DNA from 2 places in the Stenotrophomonas sp. YJH_SMC_54 genome. Region 2 is predicted to be linked to the other one. Evidence: riboswitches for the same ligand, from Rfam matches in the RefSeq annotation. Region 2 holds a riboswitch; the other holds the start of a gene.

Region 1 (7,898 bases), on a different contig from region 2:
CGCGACACCACAAGGCCGATATACATGACGCCTGCGAACTGTTCGAGCATCACCAAGGCCCGTGCCTGCGGGTGCAACGGCACGACGTCACTCAATCCAACTCCGGACAACAAGCTGAAGCTCAGATAAAGCAGCTCCATCCAGCTGCGCTCGGGGCCAGCCGTCGCGCCCTGGAAACTGCCTGGATACCACTGTTGGCACACCGCGAATGCAAAGGCGAACCCCCAGGCCAGCAGGGTGAAGGTTGCCCCGGCCGCGAACAGTTCGTCGCGTGTTACTCGATGGTCCTGCAGCATGTAGGCGATCAATGCCCCGGCCGTATAGAAGTACAGCAGGCTTTCCAGCAGCTGCGCGGTGGTCAGCAGCGCGCTGCGGTCCAGCAGGGCGCCAGCCAGCGAGAACACCACCGATGGAATGGCCAGCAGCAATGCCAGCCAGGTTCCCAGCGGACTGCGCTGGACCACCCACAGCGCCAGGCCGAGTACCGCCATGCCGAACATGCCCAGCGCCGCCCGGCCAGCGGCGGTGTCATCGAGGGCGGGATACAGCAGCACCGCGATCAACTGGGCGGCCAGGAGCCAGGCCGAAGGATGGCGGCGGGCGATGGCCAGCCAGCGGGTGGTCGTGGCAACGGGCATGGCGTCCTTTCCCCTGGGCGATGCGCGGAGGATAGCCGGGCGCGGCGTGATGAACGGTAGTGCCGGCCATTGGCCAGCACTCTCCCCGGTCCCGTGCACGACGGAATGCCGGCCGGCGGCCGGCACTACCCGTTACCCGTCACCCCTGGCGGTAGACCTCGGCCCCGCCAGCACGGAACTCCTGCGACTTCTCCTTCATGCCGGCCTCGGCGTAGTCGCGCACGTCCTGGGTGATCTTCATCGAACAGAAGTGCGGTCCGCACATCGAGCAGAAGTGGGCCAGCTTGTGCGCGTCCTTCGGCAGCGTCTCGTCGTGGAATTCCTTGGCCTTTTCCGGATCCAGGCCCAGGTGGAACTGGTCCTCCCAGCGGAACTCGAAGCGCGCCTTGCTCAGCGCGTTGTCGCGTACCTGTGCGCCCGGATGCCCCTTGGCCAGGTCGGCCGCGTGCGCGGCAATGCGGTAAGCCATGATGCCGTCGCGCACGTCCTGGCGGTTGGGCAGGCCCAGGTGTTCCTTCGGCGTCACGTAGCAGAGCATGGCCGTGCCAAACCAGCCGATCATCGCCGCGCCGATCGCACTGGTGATGTGGTCGTAGCCCGGCGCGATGTCGGTCGTCAGCGGGCCCAGCGTGTAGAACGGCGCTTCGCCGCATTCGCGCAGCTGCTTGTCCATGTTTTCCTTGATCAGCTGCATCGGCACGTGGCCGGGGCCTTCGATCATGGTCTGCACATCGTGTTTCCAGGCGATCTTCGTCAGTTCACCCAGCGTTTCCAGTTCGCCGAACTGCGCCGCGTCGTTGGCATCAGCGATGCAACCCGGGCGCAGGCCGTCGCCCAGCGAGAAGGTCACGTCGTAGGCCTTCATGATTTCGCAGATGTCTTCGAAATGCGTGTAGAGGAAGTTCTCCTTGTGGTGCGCCAGGCACCACTTGGCCATGATCGAGCCGCCGCGGCTGACGATGCCGGTAACACGCTTGGCGGTAAGCGGCACGTAGCGCAGCAGCACGCCGGCGTGGATGGTGAAGTAGTCCACGCCCTGCTCGGCCTGCTCGATCAGGGTGTCGCGGAAGATCTCCCAGGTCAGTGCCTCGGCGCGGCCGTCAACCTTCTCCAGGGCCTGGTAGATCGGCACGGTACCGATCGCCACCGGCGAGTTGCGGATGATCCATTCGCGCGTCTCGTGGATGTGCTTGCCGGTGGACAGGTCCATCACCGTGTCACCGCCCCAGCGGATCGCCCACACCAGCTTCTCCACTTCCTCGGCGATGCCGGAAGACACCGCGCTGTTGCCGATGTTGGCGTTGATCTTGGTCAGGAAATTGCGGCCGATGATCATCGGCTCGCTTTCCGGGTGGTTGATGTTGTTGGGCAGCACCGCACGGCCACGGGCGATTTCGTCGCGCACGAACTCCGGGGTGATGACTTTCTGGATCGACGCACCGAAGGCCTCGCCCGGGTGCTGCTGCAGCAGGCCGGCATCGCGGATCGCGTCCAGGCGCTGGTTCTCGCGGATGGCGACGAATTCCATTTCCGGCGTGATGATGCCGCGGCGCGCGTAATGCATCTGGGTGACGTTGGCACCGGCACGTGCACGGCGTGGCAGGCTGCGCGCGGGGAAACGCACCGCGTCAAGCTTCGGGTCATGCTCGCGATCGCGACCGAACGAAGAACTCAGTCCTTCGAGCTGCTCGGTATCACCGCGCTCTTCCACCCAGCCGCGACGCAGTGCCGGCAAACCGGCGGACAGATCGATGCGCACCTCCGGGTCGGTGTACGGGCCCGACGTGTCGTAAACGGTCACCGGCGCATTCTCTTCGCCGCCGAACAGCGTCGGCGTACGGGTCAGCGCGATCTCGCGCATCGGCACCTGCAGATCCGGGCGTGAACCGGGCACGTGGATCTTGCGCGAGCCGGGAATGGGCCGGGTCACGGATGCGGAGAGTTGCTGGGCCTGTTGCTGCAGGGCGGAGAGCTGTGCGTTCATCGGGCATCGTCCAGGAAGGTCAGGGACGAAGCGGCGGCGCACGGCACCCGCACACGGACGGTCCTTGGGCGGAGTCCGGGCACGGCTGCATTGCAAAGCTTCCCTACGCCGGTATGAGCCGGATCAGGTTCCAAGGGACTGTCTCAACCGTGGCCAGATGGCCCGGTACCCCCGCTTCTTGGTGCGCATTAGAGCATAGACCGCCCGCCTCCGGGACCAGATCGCCATTCGTTAACGGAACCATGACGTCGCGTTCAGTAACGTGCACGCCATCGCGTTGCTGAGATCGATGCGTTCCCCGCCGCCTTCGCGGCTCCTGCCCGGTCCGTGCTGCATGCCGCCGGCCCTTCGCTGCAAGCTCTGCTCGCTCCCCTCAATCCCCCTTGATCGGAGAAGCTCCTTCATGGTGTTTCGCGTTTCCATCGCACTGGTTCTGCTGCTGGTGCTGCTCGCCGGTATCGCCCCCGGCCCCTTCAACACCGTGGTCCAGTCGATGCTGGCAGAAGTCATCCGCAGTGTCGGCTGGCTGTACCTGCTGGTGGTGTTCCTGGCGCTGGTGTTCCTGATGTACCTGGCGTTCGGCCGCTTCGGCAACCTGCGCATCGGCGGCGAGGACGCCGAACCCGAGTTCTCGCGTGCCAGCTGGATGTCGATGCTGTTCGCCGCCGGCATGGGCATCGGCCTGGTGTTCTGGGGTGCGGCCGAGCCCATCTCGCATTTCAGCAAGCCGCCGGAAGGCCTGGCGCCGCAAAGCCTGGATGCGGCGCGCGCATCGATGCGCTATGCGTTCTTCCACTGGGGCCTGCACCCGTGGGCGATCTACGCACTGATCGGCCTGGCGATGGCCTGGTTCCAGTTCAACCGCAATGGACGCGGCCTGGTCAGCGACATGCTGCAGCCGATCATCGGCCGCCACCATCGCGGCTGGATCGGTCGGGTGGTCAACATCGCCGCCGTAGTTGCCACCGCGATCGGTGTCGCCACCACGCTCGGCTTCGGCACCATCCAGATTGCTGCCGGTATCGAACGCGTCTTCAGCGTGCAGGCTACCGTCGCCGTGCAGATGACCATCATTGCCGTCGCCTTCGTGCTGTACATGGCCTCCACCGCCAGTGGCGTGGAGCGAGGTGTGAAGTGGCTGTCCAACTTCAACCTGGCGTTGGCTGCCCTGCTGGCAGCCATCCTGCTGGTGCTGGGGCCGACCGGCTTCATCTTCGATACGTTCACCACCACCCTGGGCTCCTACCTCAACCAGCTGGTGACGATGAGCCTGCGCATGTCACCGTTCTCCGGCAGCACCTGGGTGGCGGACTGGACGATCTTCTACTGGGCCTGGTGGATCTCGTGGGCGCCGTTCGTGGGATCGTTCATCGCGCGCATCTCGCGCGGCCGCAGCGTGCGCGAGTTCGTGATCGGCGTCGTGCTCGCACCGACGCTGCTGGGCTTCTTCTGGTTCGCGGTGTTCGGCGGCACTGCGTTGTGGGCACAGATCTTCGGCCACGCCGATCTGGTGCAGGCGCTTGGCAATGGCTACGAGACGGTGTTGTTCACACTGTTCGACAGCATGCCGCTACCGCTGTTGCTGTCGTGCATCGCGCTGGTGCTGCTGATGATCTTCTTCGTGACCTCGGCCGATTCGGCGGTCCTGGTGCTGGCCAGCATGTCCACCGACGAGGCTGGCGACCCACCGTTGAAGCGCAAGCTGGCCTGGGGCATTGCGGTGGCACTGATCGCAGCGGCGTTGCTGCTGGCCGGAGGCCTGGACGCGCTGCAGGGCATGATCACGATCGCGGCATTGCCATTCGCGCTGCTGATGGTGCTGGTGATGGTGTCGCTGTACCGGGTGCTGGACCAGGAGTACACGCGGGAGCGGCGGCAGGCGCAGCGCCAGCGGCACATGATCGATGCGTGGATTGCACGCGAGATGGCGGCACAGGAGGAGACGCAGGCCGAGGCAGCGCGCGCGCACGATCAGGATTGAGGGCTGTTTTGCAGCCTGCGGCTGCACCGCTTTTTTCAAGCAACGGCAACAACAACTTCAAAAGCGGCTCTGGATTTCTGCTGGTTTGGCGGGGAGGGGGCCGATGGCGGGACACGCCGCAAGTACGTCCCTGTAGGCTCGGCCACGGCATCCATGCCGTGGACGGTCCCGCCATCGGCCCCCTCCCCGCTTCCGACAATTTCCCGGTGACGGTTGGTTTTCCACGCCATGCGTGGATGAGGTGTATCAGAAAACAAGAAAGGGTCAGATCCGTTTTCCGAAGGAAAACGGATCTGACCCCAACCCACAGCGCGCGGCTGTTGCTGTTGCTGTTGTCTTTGCTTTTGATCTTCTTCTTTCTCTTCCTGCGGTGGCGGCCACGGAAACTGTCAGGGGCCGGGTGGGTGGGCTGGGCGGGGGTGTCAGCCGCATGGATGCGGCTGCCAAGCCTACAAGGACGTACTTGCGGCGTCCCCCGAACAGCCTATCCACCCGGCCCAACAAGCTATTCCGCTTCTGAACCCACCGCAGAGGGGGCTCAGCCCGTTGGCCGGGAAACTCAGTACCCCGCCGCCTGCCCATCCTTGCGGCTCTCCGACGCACCGTAATACACCCCGGTATCAGGATCACGCATGATCGCCTGGTACCCGCCATAAGGCCCATCGGCGAACACGATGCGATGCCCCTTGCGCATCAGCGCACGCACCGTCTCGTACGGGAAGCCGGTTTCCAGATTCACTTCGCCGCCATCGGTCATCGCCGTGGCCTGACCCGTCGGTTCAGTCGAGCCTTCGTGCTGGATGCGCGGCGCATCACCGGCTTCCTGCAGGTTCATCCCGAAATCCACCAGGTTCATCACGATCTGCGCATGGCCCTGCGGCTGCATCGCGCCGCCCATCACGCCGAAGCTGGCATACGGCTTGCCGCCCTTGGTGATGAACCCCGGAATGATGGTCTGGAATGGACGCTTGCCCGGCGCGTAGCCGTTGGGATGGTTCTTCTGCAGCACGAACATCTCGCCACGGTCCTGCAGGATGAAACCCAGACCGGGCGGTGCCATGCCGCTGCCCATGCCACGGTAGTTGGACTGGATCAGCGAAACCATCATGCCGTCGGCGTCGGCCACGGTCATGTAGATCGTGTCGCCCTCCTCCAGCTGCTTCGGCGTGCCCGGCTGCACTTCCTTCAACGCCTTGTCCATCGAGATCAGCGCACGACGCTGCGCGGCGTACTCCTTGGAGATGAGCTTCTGCACCGGTGCCGGCTGGAACGCCATGTCGGCGTAGAAACGCGCACGGTCGGCAAAGGCCAGCTTCTTCGCTTCGACAAACAGGTGCACGTGTTCCGGTGAACCGAACGGGATCTTCGAGAAGTCGTAGCCTTCCAGCACATTGAGGATCTGCAGCGCGGCGATGCCCTGGCTGTTCGGCGGCAGTTCCCAGACGTCGTAGCCGCGGTAGTTGCTGCTGACCGGTTCGACCCACTCGCCATGATGGTCAGCCATGTCCTGGTAGCTCAGGTAACCACCGTTGGCCTTGAAGTAGTCGCCGATGGTGTGGGCGATCTCGCCCTTGTAGAAGGCGTCGCGGCCACCGTCGGCGATCTTCTGCAGGGTGCTGGCCAGGTTCGGGTTCTTCCACATCTCGCCCTTGCGCGGGGCGTGGCCGTTGATCGTGAACTGCTCCTTGAAGCCCGGGTACTGCGACAACTTGGGCACCGAGCGGTCCCAGTAGTAGGCGATCACCTCGGCCACCGGGTGACCCTCGCGGGCGTAGCGGATGGCCGGCGCCAGGTTGTCGGCCATCGGCTTGCGACCGAAGCGGTCGTGCAGCGCGAACCAGCCGTCGACGGCACCCGGCACCGACACCGGCAGTGGACCGGTGGCCGGGATGTCCTTCAGGCCACGGCGCTGGAACTCGCCCAGGGTGAGCGACTTCGGCGAGCGGCCCGAGCCGTTGTAGCCGTAGAGCTTCTGGGTCTTCGGGTCCCACACGATGGCGAAAAGGTCGCCGCCGATGCCGTTGCCGGTCGGCTCCATCAGGCCGAGCGCGGCGTTGGCGGCAATCGCCGCGTCCACTGCCGAACCGCCGCCCTTCATCACGTCCAGCGCGATCTGGGTGGCCAGTGGTTGCGAGGTCGCGGCCATCGCATGCGGGGCGATCACCTCCGAACGGGTGGCGAAGGTGTGGCCGGTGATGCGGTCGGCGCCGAAGGACAGCGCGGGTACGGCAGCCAGTACGGCGGCGGCGAGCAGGGAACGGGCAAGGCGTCGGGACACGGTCGGGTTCCGATGGACGGGTGGTTCCCCGATCTTCGCCGGTGCGGCCTTCACGCGGTATCGGACAGACGTCATGGACGCTGATCCTTGGGCGGAAAAATCCACCGGATTCCGCGCAAAAACCGCCCCGAAAGGAGTGAATTCGGGTTCACCGAAACACTTTCAGCAGCAACCATCCTTGTGCCGCAAGCGATTGCGCTGGATGCAGCGGAAACCGATAGAAAATCCGTCGCGAGGGTTGACACCGCCGAAATGGCTGTGTTTCTCTCGATCACATGTTGCATCACAACACGCCACCGCGAACCCACATCGAAGCCGCCGACACCGGCGCCGCCTCGCTGCGTTCGATTCTTGTGCTCGTACTTATTACCCAACCAACAGGTGCGGGACGAGCCAGCGTGTAAGCAACACACACACCGGAACTCTTCAAAAACCCGCACCCGCCCCGGTGCGGGTTTTTTCATTTCAGAACCTGGTTTCAGACGCAACCACCATGACCAACGCTCATCGCACAACCCGGACCTGCACCACCACGCCTCGTGGTGGCTGCGCCTGTGCGATGCGCGGCGCCTCCTCCACCGCTTTCCCCTGACCGGCCGGCACGTCACCTCGACGACCGGCCGTTCTTTTTTCTTCCCACCGCAAGGAACCTCCCCCATGAGCACCAACGACCTGCCCCAGACCAAGATCGCCGTCATCGGCTACGGCAGCCAGGGCCGCGCCCACGCACTGAACCTGCGCGAATCCGGCTTCGACGTGGTGGTAGGCCTGCGTCCGGGCGGCCCGACCGAAGCCAAGGCGCAGGCCGATGGCTTCACCGTGATCGCGCCCGCCGAGGCCGTGAAGGACGCCGACCTGGTTGCCGTGCTGACCCCGGACATGGTGCAGAAGAAGCTCTACAACGACGTGCTGGCGCCGAACATGAAACAGGGGGCGTGCCTGCTGTTCGCGCATGGCCTGAACGTGCATTACGGGATGATCGAGCCGCGTGCCGACCTGGACGTGGTGCTGGTCGCG
Region 2 (7,898 bases):
CACGTTCACCAGCTGATGGCCTTCATAGGCCGGGGTACCGGTGTCGCGCGCGCGCGCCTGCAGCACGCTGGCGCTGGCCACGATCTGCAGCGCGTCGGTCAGCTGGCCGTTGGCGGTCAGCTCCAGGCCGGTGTGGGTTTGGGTGCCTTCCTCGACGAAGGTGTAGCCGACGTCGCTGTTGTCGGGCTTGGCGTACTGGTACGGCTGCGAAATGCGGAACACCGCCGCGCCCAGGGTCAGCGCCTCGACCGGCACGTACTTCACGCCCACTTCCAGCTGCCGCGACTGCACCGACGGCAGGAAGGTGTCGGCGTTGCTGGTCCAGAACGGCGCTTCCTGGCCCAGCGAAATGCCGCGCACGTAGCTGGCATAGGCGTTGAGCTGGTCGGTGGCCTTCCACACCACCGCAGTCTGCGGCAGGAAGCGCGACAGGCGGCTGTGCCGCTGCGGGGTGCCACGCTTGTCGTAGGCACGCTCGTCCAGGCGCACGAAGCGGCCACCGGCCAGCCACTGCCAGTCATCGCCGAAGCTGATCCGGTCCAGCGCGAAGAACGCGGTCTGGCGGCTGTCCAGGCGACGTGCGGACGGGCCCGGCATCTTCGGCGACGGCGCGAACACCGGCACCGGTGCTTCGTGGATGTTGCTGGTGCCGACGTACTCGTTGACGCTCGGGCGCTTGTCCACGGTGCGCCGGAAGTAGTCGGCACCGACGGTCAGCTCATGGCCGACGCTGCCGGTCTCGAAGCGGCCACGCAGCTCGGCACGGGCCTGCTGGTTGCGACGGGTGTCGTCCGGGCTGCGGTAGTCGTAGACGTCATAGTCGCCGTTGGGCGCGAAGTAGTTGCCCGGCACGCTGCCATCGGCGCACAGCACGGCGTAGTAGCAGCCGTAGGCGAAGGCGACGTTGTCATCGATCACCGAACGGCTGTGGCCGACCGAGATGCGCGACTGCCAGGCCTCGTTGAAGTCGTAGGTATGCAGCGCGGTGATGTTGGTGCTGGCGATATCCACCGGGCGCTGCCACGGCTGGTAACCCAGCAGGTGTTCGCGGTCGACGCCACGCGGCAGGTCGCGTGCGCCCAGCAGCTGGTAGCCGGACACCGAACGCTGCGAGCTGGTCTGGTAGTTGGCATCCACTTCCAGCTTGCCGCGTTCGCCAATGAGCCAGTCGGCGGCCAGCGAGTAGAAGTTGCGGCGACCGTCGGCGTGCTCGACATAGGAGTTGCTGGAATCCCATGCGGCATTCAGGCGCAGGCCGAAACGCGGGGTGATCCAGTGGCCGACATCGACGGCGACGTAGCGCGAGCCTTCCGAATCGGTACCGAGCGTGGCGGTGCGCACTTCGGCCGGGCGCTTGCCGATGTAGTTGATGATGCCGCCCGGCGCCATCACGCCTGCGGCCAGGCCGGCTTCACCCTTGAGGATCTCCACCGACTGCACGTTCTCCAGCGCCAGGCGCTGTTCGCCGGCGATGGACAGGCCGTTGAAGCGGTAGCCGGTGGCGGCGTCCAGGGCGAAGCCACGGATGGCGATGTTCTGGTAGTAACCCACCGGCGCATACGCATCACCCAGCGAGGCATCGTTGCTGGCCAGCTCGGACAGCGAACGCACCTGGCGACGGTCCAGGTAATCGCGCTCAAGCACGTTCACCGAGGCCGGCGTGTCCTTCCAGCTGCCGCCACCGAAGGCGTTCACGCGTGAGGTATCGGCCTTCGGTTTGCCGGCCTGCACGCGTACCGCCGCCAGTTCGGTGGGCGAGCGCTCGGCGCCGGTGGCAGCCGCATCAGGGGACGCATCGGCCTCGCTGGCGTGCAGTGGCAGCGCAGCGCAGAGGGCGAGGGAGAGCAGGGTGGGGCGCAGGCAGCGGTTCATTCGGTTCGTCTTCGGACAACAAGGGAGACGAAGCGACGGCGCGCAGGTGCACCGGCCCATGATGGGGGTGTGGCTGCGGCTCAAAGCTCCCTACGCCGGTGCAAACCGGATCAGGTTCCAAGGGACTCTCTCAGCCTGGCAGATCCAGGCACCCCCGCTTCAGGTGACCATTTCACTACAAATGGTACGGATTTGCGAGCCGGCGTCCTTCAGGCTGCGGGGTCCAGGCTGCGGGGTCAGATCCCTTTCCGCAGGAAAGGGATCTGACCCCAATGGTGCGCCAACCGGGTCACGCCGCCGCGTGCAGCGCCTGCAGCAGTGCCTGTCCCGGCGCGCTGTGGAACCACGCCGGATGCCCCAGCATGAAGGGCTGCCACGCGACGTCGGCATTGGCGGTCGAGCCGGTGACGCCTTCGAAGTACTCCACTTCGGACAGTGCGAAGTCGAAATGGACCATCGGCAGCAGGTCGGCCAGCAGGTGCACGCGTGCCGCCGACAGCGGCAGTACCTGGCGGTAGCCGTCGAGCAGGGCCAGCGCGATATCGATGCGCACCGCCTCCATGCCGCGCTCCAGCTCCAGCCACGCCACCGCGTTGCGCTCGATCGCGGTGGCGAGGTCGAACAGTGCGCTGGTGGGCGAGGCCAGGCCGAAATCCAGCACGGTGCTGATCTGCCCATCGCGCCACAGCAGGTTGGAAACATGCCAGTCGTTGTGGGCCCACAGCCGCGGCTCGTCGCGCAGGCGCCTGGCCAGGCCCGCATGCCACGGCAACACGTCACGCTGCAGCTGCGCTTCCCACGGAATGCGCGCGACATAGCGGGCCAGCCCGGGGCGCTCGTGCAGCCCTGCCTTGATGGCCGCGACCGGATCGTCGGCGCGGATCAGATCGTCGCGCGCGACCAGCACATGGGTGCTGCGCTGGGGCGCGTAGTAGCTGGCTGCGGCACGGTGCAGTTGTGCGAGTGCGCGTCCGGCTTCACGGGCCTGCGCGATATCGGTCAGCAGCGACCACGACACCGCGTCGCGATACAGGTCCTCACCGACGCCAACCGCATGCAGCTCGAACGTCCATTCGCCATGCTCGACGGCAGTGTGGCCATCGGTGGCCGGCAGCACCTGTACTACCGGCACGCCGGCGGCGGCGAGATGGGCGATGAAGTGGTGTTCTTCTTCCAGGCAGGCCGCACTGCGCACGCTGTGGTGGTGGCGCTTGATGAACACCGCTCCGTTCGCGCCGTTGACGATGGCGGCAGCCGACAGCGGCCGCGGGCTGTGCCAGCGCGGTTGGCTGCGCTCGTCCAGCTGCGGGTAGTGCTGGCGCAGCCACGCGATGTCCGCCGCGCTGATCGGTGGCCAGTCGGCAGCGACCTCGTCGTTGTTGAGGCCCTGCACGCGGTGGGAGGAAGAAGTCATGCCGCAGCCCCAGTGGGGAAAGTCACATCCAAGGCTGCGCATTCAACGCCATGCACGCGGCCAACGCAAACGGGCGGGTCATCGACCCGCCCGTCCGTGCATCGGCATGGAAGATGCCGCGCTGCTTACCAGCCGCGATGGCGACCGCGGTCGTGGTAGTAGCGGTTGTCGTAGTAGCGCTCGCGTTGCCAGCGACGGTCATCACCGCGGTCGTAGTAGCCGCTGCGGTAGTAGCCACGGTCGTAACGGCGATCGTAGCGGTCGTCGTAACGGCGATTGTCGTAGTAACGGCGGTCGCGGCGGTCGGAGGTGGTCAGGTTGCCGATCGCGCCGCCGGCCACGGCGCCGCCGACGGTGGCAGCGGGATCGCCGTTGGAGAGCAGGTTGCCGGCCACGCCACCGACCACGGCGCCGACCAGGGTGCGCTTGTCCTTCCTCGACATCGCGCTGGCATCGCTGACCACGGCGACACCGGCCACCAGTGCCAGGGCCATCGCCAGACCACGGAAGCTGAGTGTGGAAGTACTGAGCATGTTCGTTCTCCTGTGAGGTGCATGCCACGCTGGGCAGGAGGGCGCGGGCGCCCCGGCTGCCGTGGAGACCACGCTGACGTTCCAACATTGCCGGAACATTGCCTGGTCCACCGTGCGGCTTGCGCATTCATCTAGCGGCAGGCGGCATGAAGCAAGGCTGAAAGCGGCCTCGGCCGCTCAGCTGGCAGAAAGGGAAAAGGCCACGCGGACGTGGCCCTCCCTTCTCTGCCAAGGCGTTGCAGGCTTAGACGCCCATCGCCTTCTGTGCCTGCCGGGCCTGCTCCTGCTGGGCGTCCTGCTGCTGGTGCAGCACGTTAGGCGCGCCCTGCACGGCACCGCTACTGAGCGCGATGCTCTGCTCGCTGGCGGCTCGGGCCTCCACCGCCACGCGGCTGGCCGCCGGGTCACCGATCGTGCCCTGCACGGCAAACAGGCGTTCACCGTTCGGGCTGGGCACCACCGTGTCGATGCGCTGCAGGCCGGCGGCATGCGCCTCCTTGGTCAGGGCCGCGGCGGCGCTTTCCAGCGCGTGGCGATCCTTGAAGGTGCCGGCCGGCAACAGTTCCAGACCCTTGCTGGCCTGGATGAAGAGCGGATTGCGCGGGTGCCGTTCGTCGTTCAGCAGCGGGCGCTCGCGGGCTTCCTTGATGGCCTCCAGCGTCTTCGCCCCGACAATGCCGTCGGCCACCAGGCCGTTGTCCTTCTGCAGCTGGCGCACCGCCGCGTCGGTGTTGCGGCCGAAGCGGCCATCCTCGACCAGCGGCTTGCCGTCGGCACCGACGTAGCCCAGATGTCCCAGCTGTTCCTGCACCTTGCGCACGCCTTCGCTGTGCGCGCCCTGCTTGTACAGTTCGGCGTGCGGCGTGGCAGCGGCCTTGTGCTCGGCGGCAGGCTTGCCCTGGGCCTGCTCGTGCGATGGGGTGCGGTTTTCCAGCAGGTCGCGCGCCTTGGACAGTGGATCGGAGGCGTACAGCTTCCAGTTCGGGTGGTCCTTCACCTGCTTGAGGTAGTCCTCGACCGGCATGGTGTGCACGCCCTTGCTGCCGGAGGACTGGCTGATCAGCAGCTTGTCGGTGGTGGGGTCGCGCACCACCATCACGATGTGGTCGATGCCGTTCCAGTGCTCGTGGCGGGTCCTGGCCGTATCCAGGCCGATGATCATGCCTTCCTTCAGCGCACCGGGCTTGAGGATCGCGTCGCGGTCCAGCAGCACGCCGGACTGGTCGAACGCCTTGCGCACGATGCCGCCGGATCCCAGGTTGCCCAGGTCGATGCGATCAGCCTTGCTGAACACCGCGTGCCCGGCCTTCTGGTTGATCTCGTCCATGGTCCGGTTCTGCAGGGTGCCGACCCAGCCGGAACAGTCGATGTAACCCTGCTCCACGTTCTTGCCGGTCTTGCCCGGTACGTACAGCGCGTGACCCGGAATGTTGATGGCGTACTTCACGTGGTCGTACTTCACGCCGGCCTCGTAGGCGGCCTGCAGTTCGATGCCCGGTTTCGGTGTGGCAGCCGCCGTTGCAGTTGCCGCCAGCGTGGTTGCACCCGCCACCACGGCTGCGCTGGCCTGTGCAGGCGCTGCTGGGGTCTGGCCCTGGCCCTGCGCCACCGCCTGCGGTTCGATGTTCTTTTCCGGAATGCTGATCGCCGCGTACTTGTGGATGTAGTAGCTGGAGAAGGTGCGTGCCAGGTCGCCGTCGTTCATGCCGCGCATCTCGGCCAGGGTGTGGCCGGTCAGCGCCTTCGCGTCGGAACCGATCTGGTTCAGCACGTTGCGGCGCATGTTGATCTCTTCGCCGTGGCTGTTGCGGACCACGCCGAAGGTGCCGGTGGCAATGGCGGTCTGTACCGAGCCATAGCCGGCGCTGCCCTGCTGGTGGGCCAGGTACAGGTCCAGCCCGGTGGGCGTGTCGCCGCCGGACAGGTAGGGGTTGCCGGTGCGCTCGTTGCGGCGTGCCATCGAGTCCAGGTTGTCCTGGTACATCTGCGCGGCCGCTTCAGTGTTGCGGGTGGGGTCGAACTCGTGGCCGGTCAGGTGGTACTGGCGCGCGGAGCCGGGCACGAACTGGAACAGGCCCTTGGCGCCGGACGAGGTGTTGTGGGCGCGCTCGTTGAAGGTGCCGCCGGTCTCGATGTGCGCGAAGCGCATGAAGTCATCGACCGGAAGGCCTTTCTGCCGGGCGACCTGCTCGACGATGTCCAGGACTTCCTTTCTGCTGTAGTCATGCTGTGCCATGACGTTTTCCTCGGGGTTGATGGAGCGGCGCATGCCGCGAATCGCCAACCGGACTCATCCGTGAGTCAAGAACATGTCGGTCAACAGGAAACCCGCGCGTGGGCGGGTGCTATCAGGGCGCGACGTACTGCTGGGTCGCGCTGTCGAAGGTGTAGTGCACGGCGTCGCCGGCACCCAGCGCACGGGTCTTGCCGGGGCCTTCGATGGTGGTGCCCTTGAAGGTCACGGTCAGTCGCGGCAGGCCGTTGCCGTCGGCAGCGAAGGCCAGTTCGCCATCGCTGTCGGTGCAGGGCATTACGTTGCCTTCGTCGCAGGCGGCGCTGTTGTCCTCGCCCGTACGCACCGAGCCGACATAGCGCCAGACCTTGCTGTCCACGTCGTCTTCGCTGCGCTTGGGGTTGAACAGCAGCAGTGCATAGCCGGTGCTGCTGATGCCGCGGTCGAAGCTGCTGGTCGGCACCGCCAGCAGCAGGCGACCGTCGGCGGTGCGATGTTCAAGCGGCTGGCGCCGGGTATCGACATCGTCGGCCTTGTCGTACGCGCCCAGCGCGCCGATGGTCCATTCCTGGCCACGGAACTTCCATGGCTTCTTCGCGTCGGCGCCGGCCAGCACGAAAGTGGCCTCGGCGAGGTTGGCGCGATCATCCGGGCCAGCCGGCGACTGCTCGCCCGGCTTGCCGTAGTGCTCGCGGGTATCCCAGGAGAAACCCGTGTAATACGTGGTGCCATCGAGGGTGAAGGTGTGGCCGAACCAGAAGGTCGCCACGCTGCCGTTCTGGACCTCGTAGGAGGTCGCGCCATCACCGTCCACCTGGTAGGTGAAATACATCACGGTCGGCGCGTCGGGCGGGGTGACGGCGGTGTCGGGAGAGGTGTTCTGCATCGGGGCAACATCCTGTCGGGGCGCATCGGCAGCCTGCACGGGAGCGCCAGGCTGGGAGGACGAGGGGGCCGGATCGGCGGCGCTGCAGGCCGCAGCGGAAAGAGAGACGAGCAGGCACGCCGCGAATGCGCGCAGGGGCCGCAACGGCAGGGTCCAACATGGCTCGGGGGGGTGATGCATGCGCCTCTCCATGGTCAGCGTTGCCGGGCCAGACGGCCGGCAGGAAACCGCACCCCATCCACCTGGGACGGGAGCGAGGACATGAGCCGGTCGATTCCTTCGACCTCGCATTGAAAACCCATGCCGGGTCATCTTGGCACAGAACGGCGGCCGGTCAAAGAGGGCGGTGACAGATGCCCTTACAGTGTGATCTGGTTCTCAGATCTTGCCGTCGCGCAGGTAGTCGAACAATTCGGCGTCGCCCTTCAGGCCCAGTTTGAGCATGGCGTCGCCTTTCTGCCGGCTGATGGTGCTGACGCTCTTGTGCAGCTGCAGCGAGATCTCCTTCACTGTCATGCCGGTGCCGAGCAGCCGCAGCACTTCCACCTCGCGTGGCGACAACGGCTTGCCGTCGCCCTCGCGCATGCGCCAGCTGCCCGCAGCCTCGACCCGCTCACGCAGGCTCCGGCTGATGTAGGGCTGGCCCCGATAGACCGCCTGGATGGCCTGCGGCAGTTCGTCCATCGACGAGCTCTTGTCGACCAGGCCGAGCACGCCGCTGTCGAGCACCATGCGCAGGATCGCCAGGTTGTTGGAGACGCTGAGCATCAGCACCGGCAGGTCGGGGAAGCGGCGGCGGATCATGCCGATCATGGCGAAGCCGTCGGCCTGTGGGCTGCCCGGCATGGAATAGTCGGTCACCAGCAGGTCGCAGGGTTGGCTGCCGAGCAGGGCCATCAGCGCCTGCGCGCTGTCAGCCTCGCCGACCACGCGGCCGACCCCGCTCGATTCGATGACGGC

What was found. A riboswitch is a leader RNA that binds a small molecule or an ion and turns the genes downstream of it on or off. The one in region 2 is predicted to bind thiamine pyrophosphate.
Region 1: another riboswitch for thiamine pyrophosphate. It lies ahead of thiC (phosphomethylpyrimidine synthase ThiC); the one in region 2 lies ahead of AC5P5S_RS10815 (TonB-dependent receptor).

Annotation. Positions count from the first base shown of each region.
Region 1 covers NZ_JCAFRS010000003.1:130,459-138,356, reverse strand. The annotation lists gene AC5P5S_RS04710 (ion channel) at 1-638, opposite strand, end outside; gene thiC (phosphomethylpyrimidine synthase ThiC) at 778-2,622, opposite strand; TPP riboswitch at 2,705-2,805, opposite strand; gene AC5P5S_RS04700 (BCCT family transporter) at 3,026-4,603, shown strand; gene ggt (gamma-glutamyltransferase) at 5,163-6,881, opposite strand; gene ilvC (ketol-acid reductoisomerase) at 7,539-7,898, shown strand, end outside.
Region 2 covers NZ_JCAFRS010000007.1:215,218-223,115, forward strand. The annotation lists gene AC5P5S_RS10815 (TonB-dependent receptor) at 1-1,872, opposite strand, end outside; TPP riboswitch at 1,943-2,038, opposite strand; gene AC5P5S_RS10820 (phosphotransferase enzyme family protein) at 2,162-3,286, opposite strand; gene AC5P5S_RS10825 (glycine zipper 2TM domain-containing protein) at 3,412-3,819, opposite strand; gene AC5P5S_RS10830 (peptidoglycan-binding protein) at 4,064-6,055, opposite strand; gene AC5P5S_RS10835 (hypothetical protein) at 6,168-6,938, opposite strand; gene AC5P5S_RS10840 (response regulator) at 7,317-7,898, opposite strand, start outside.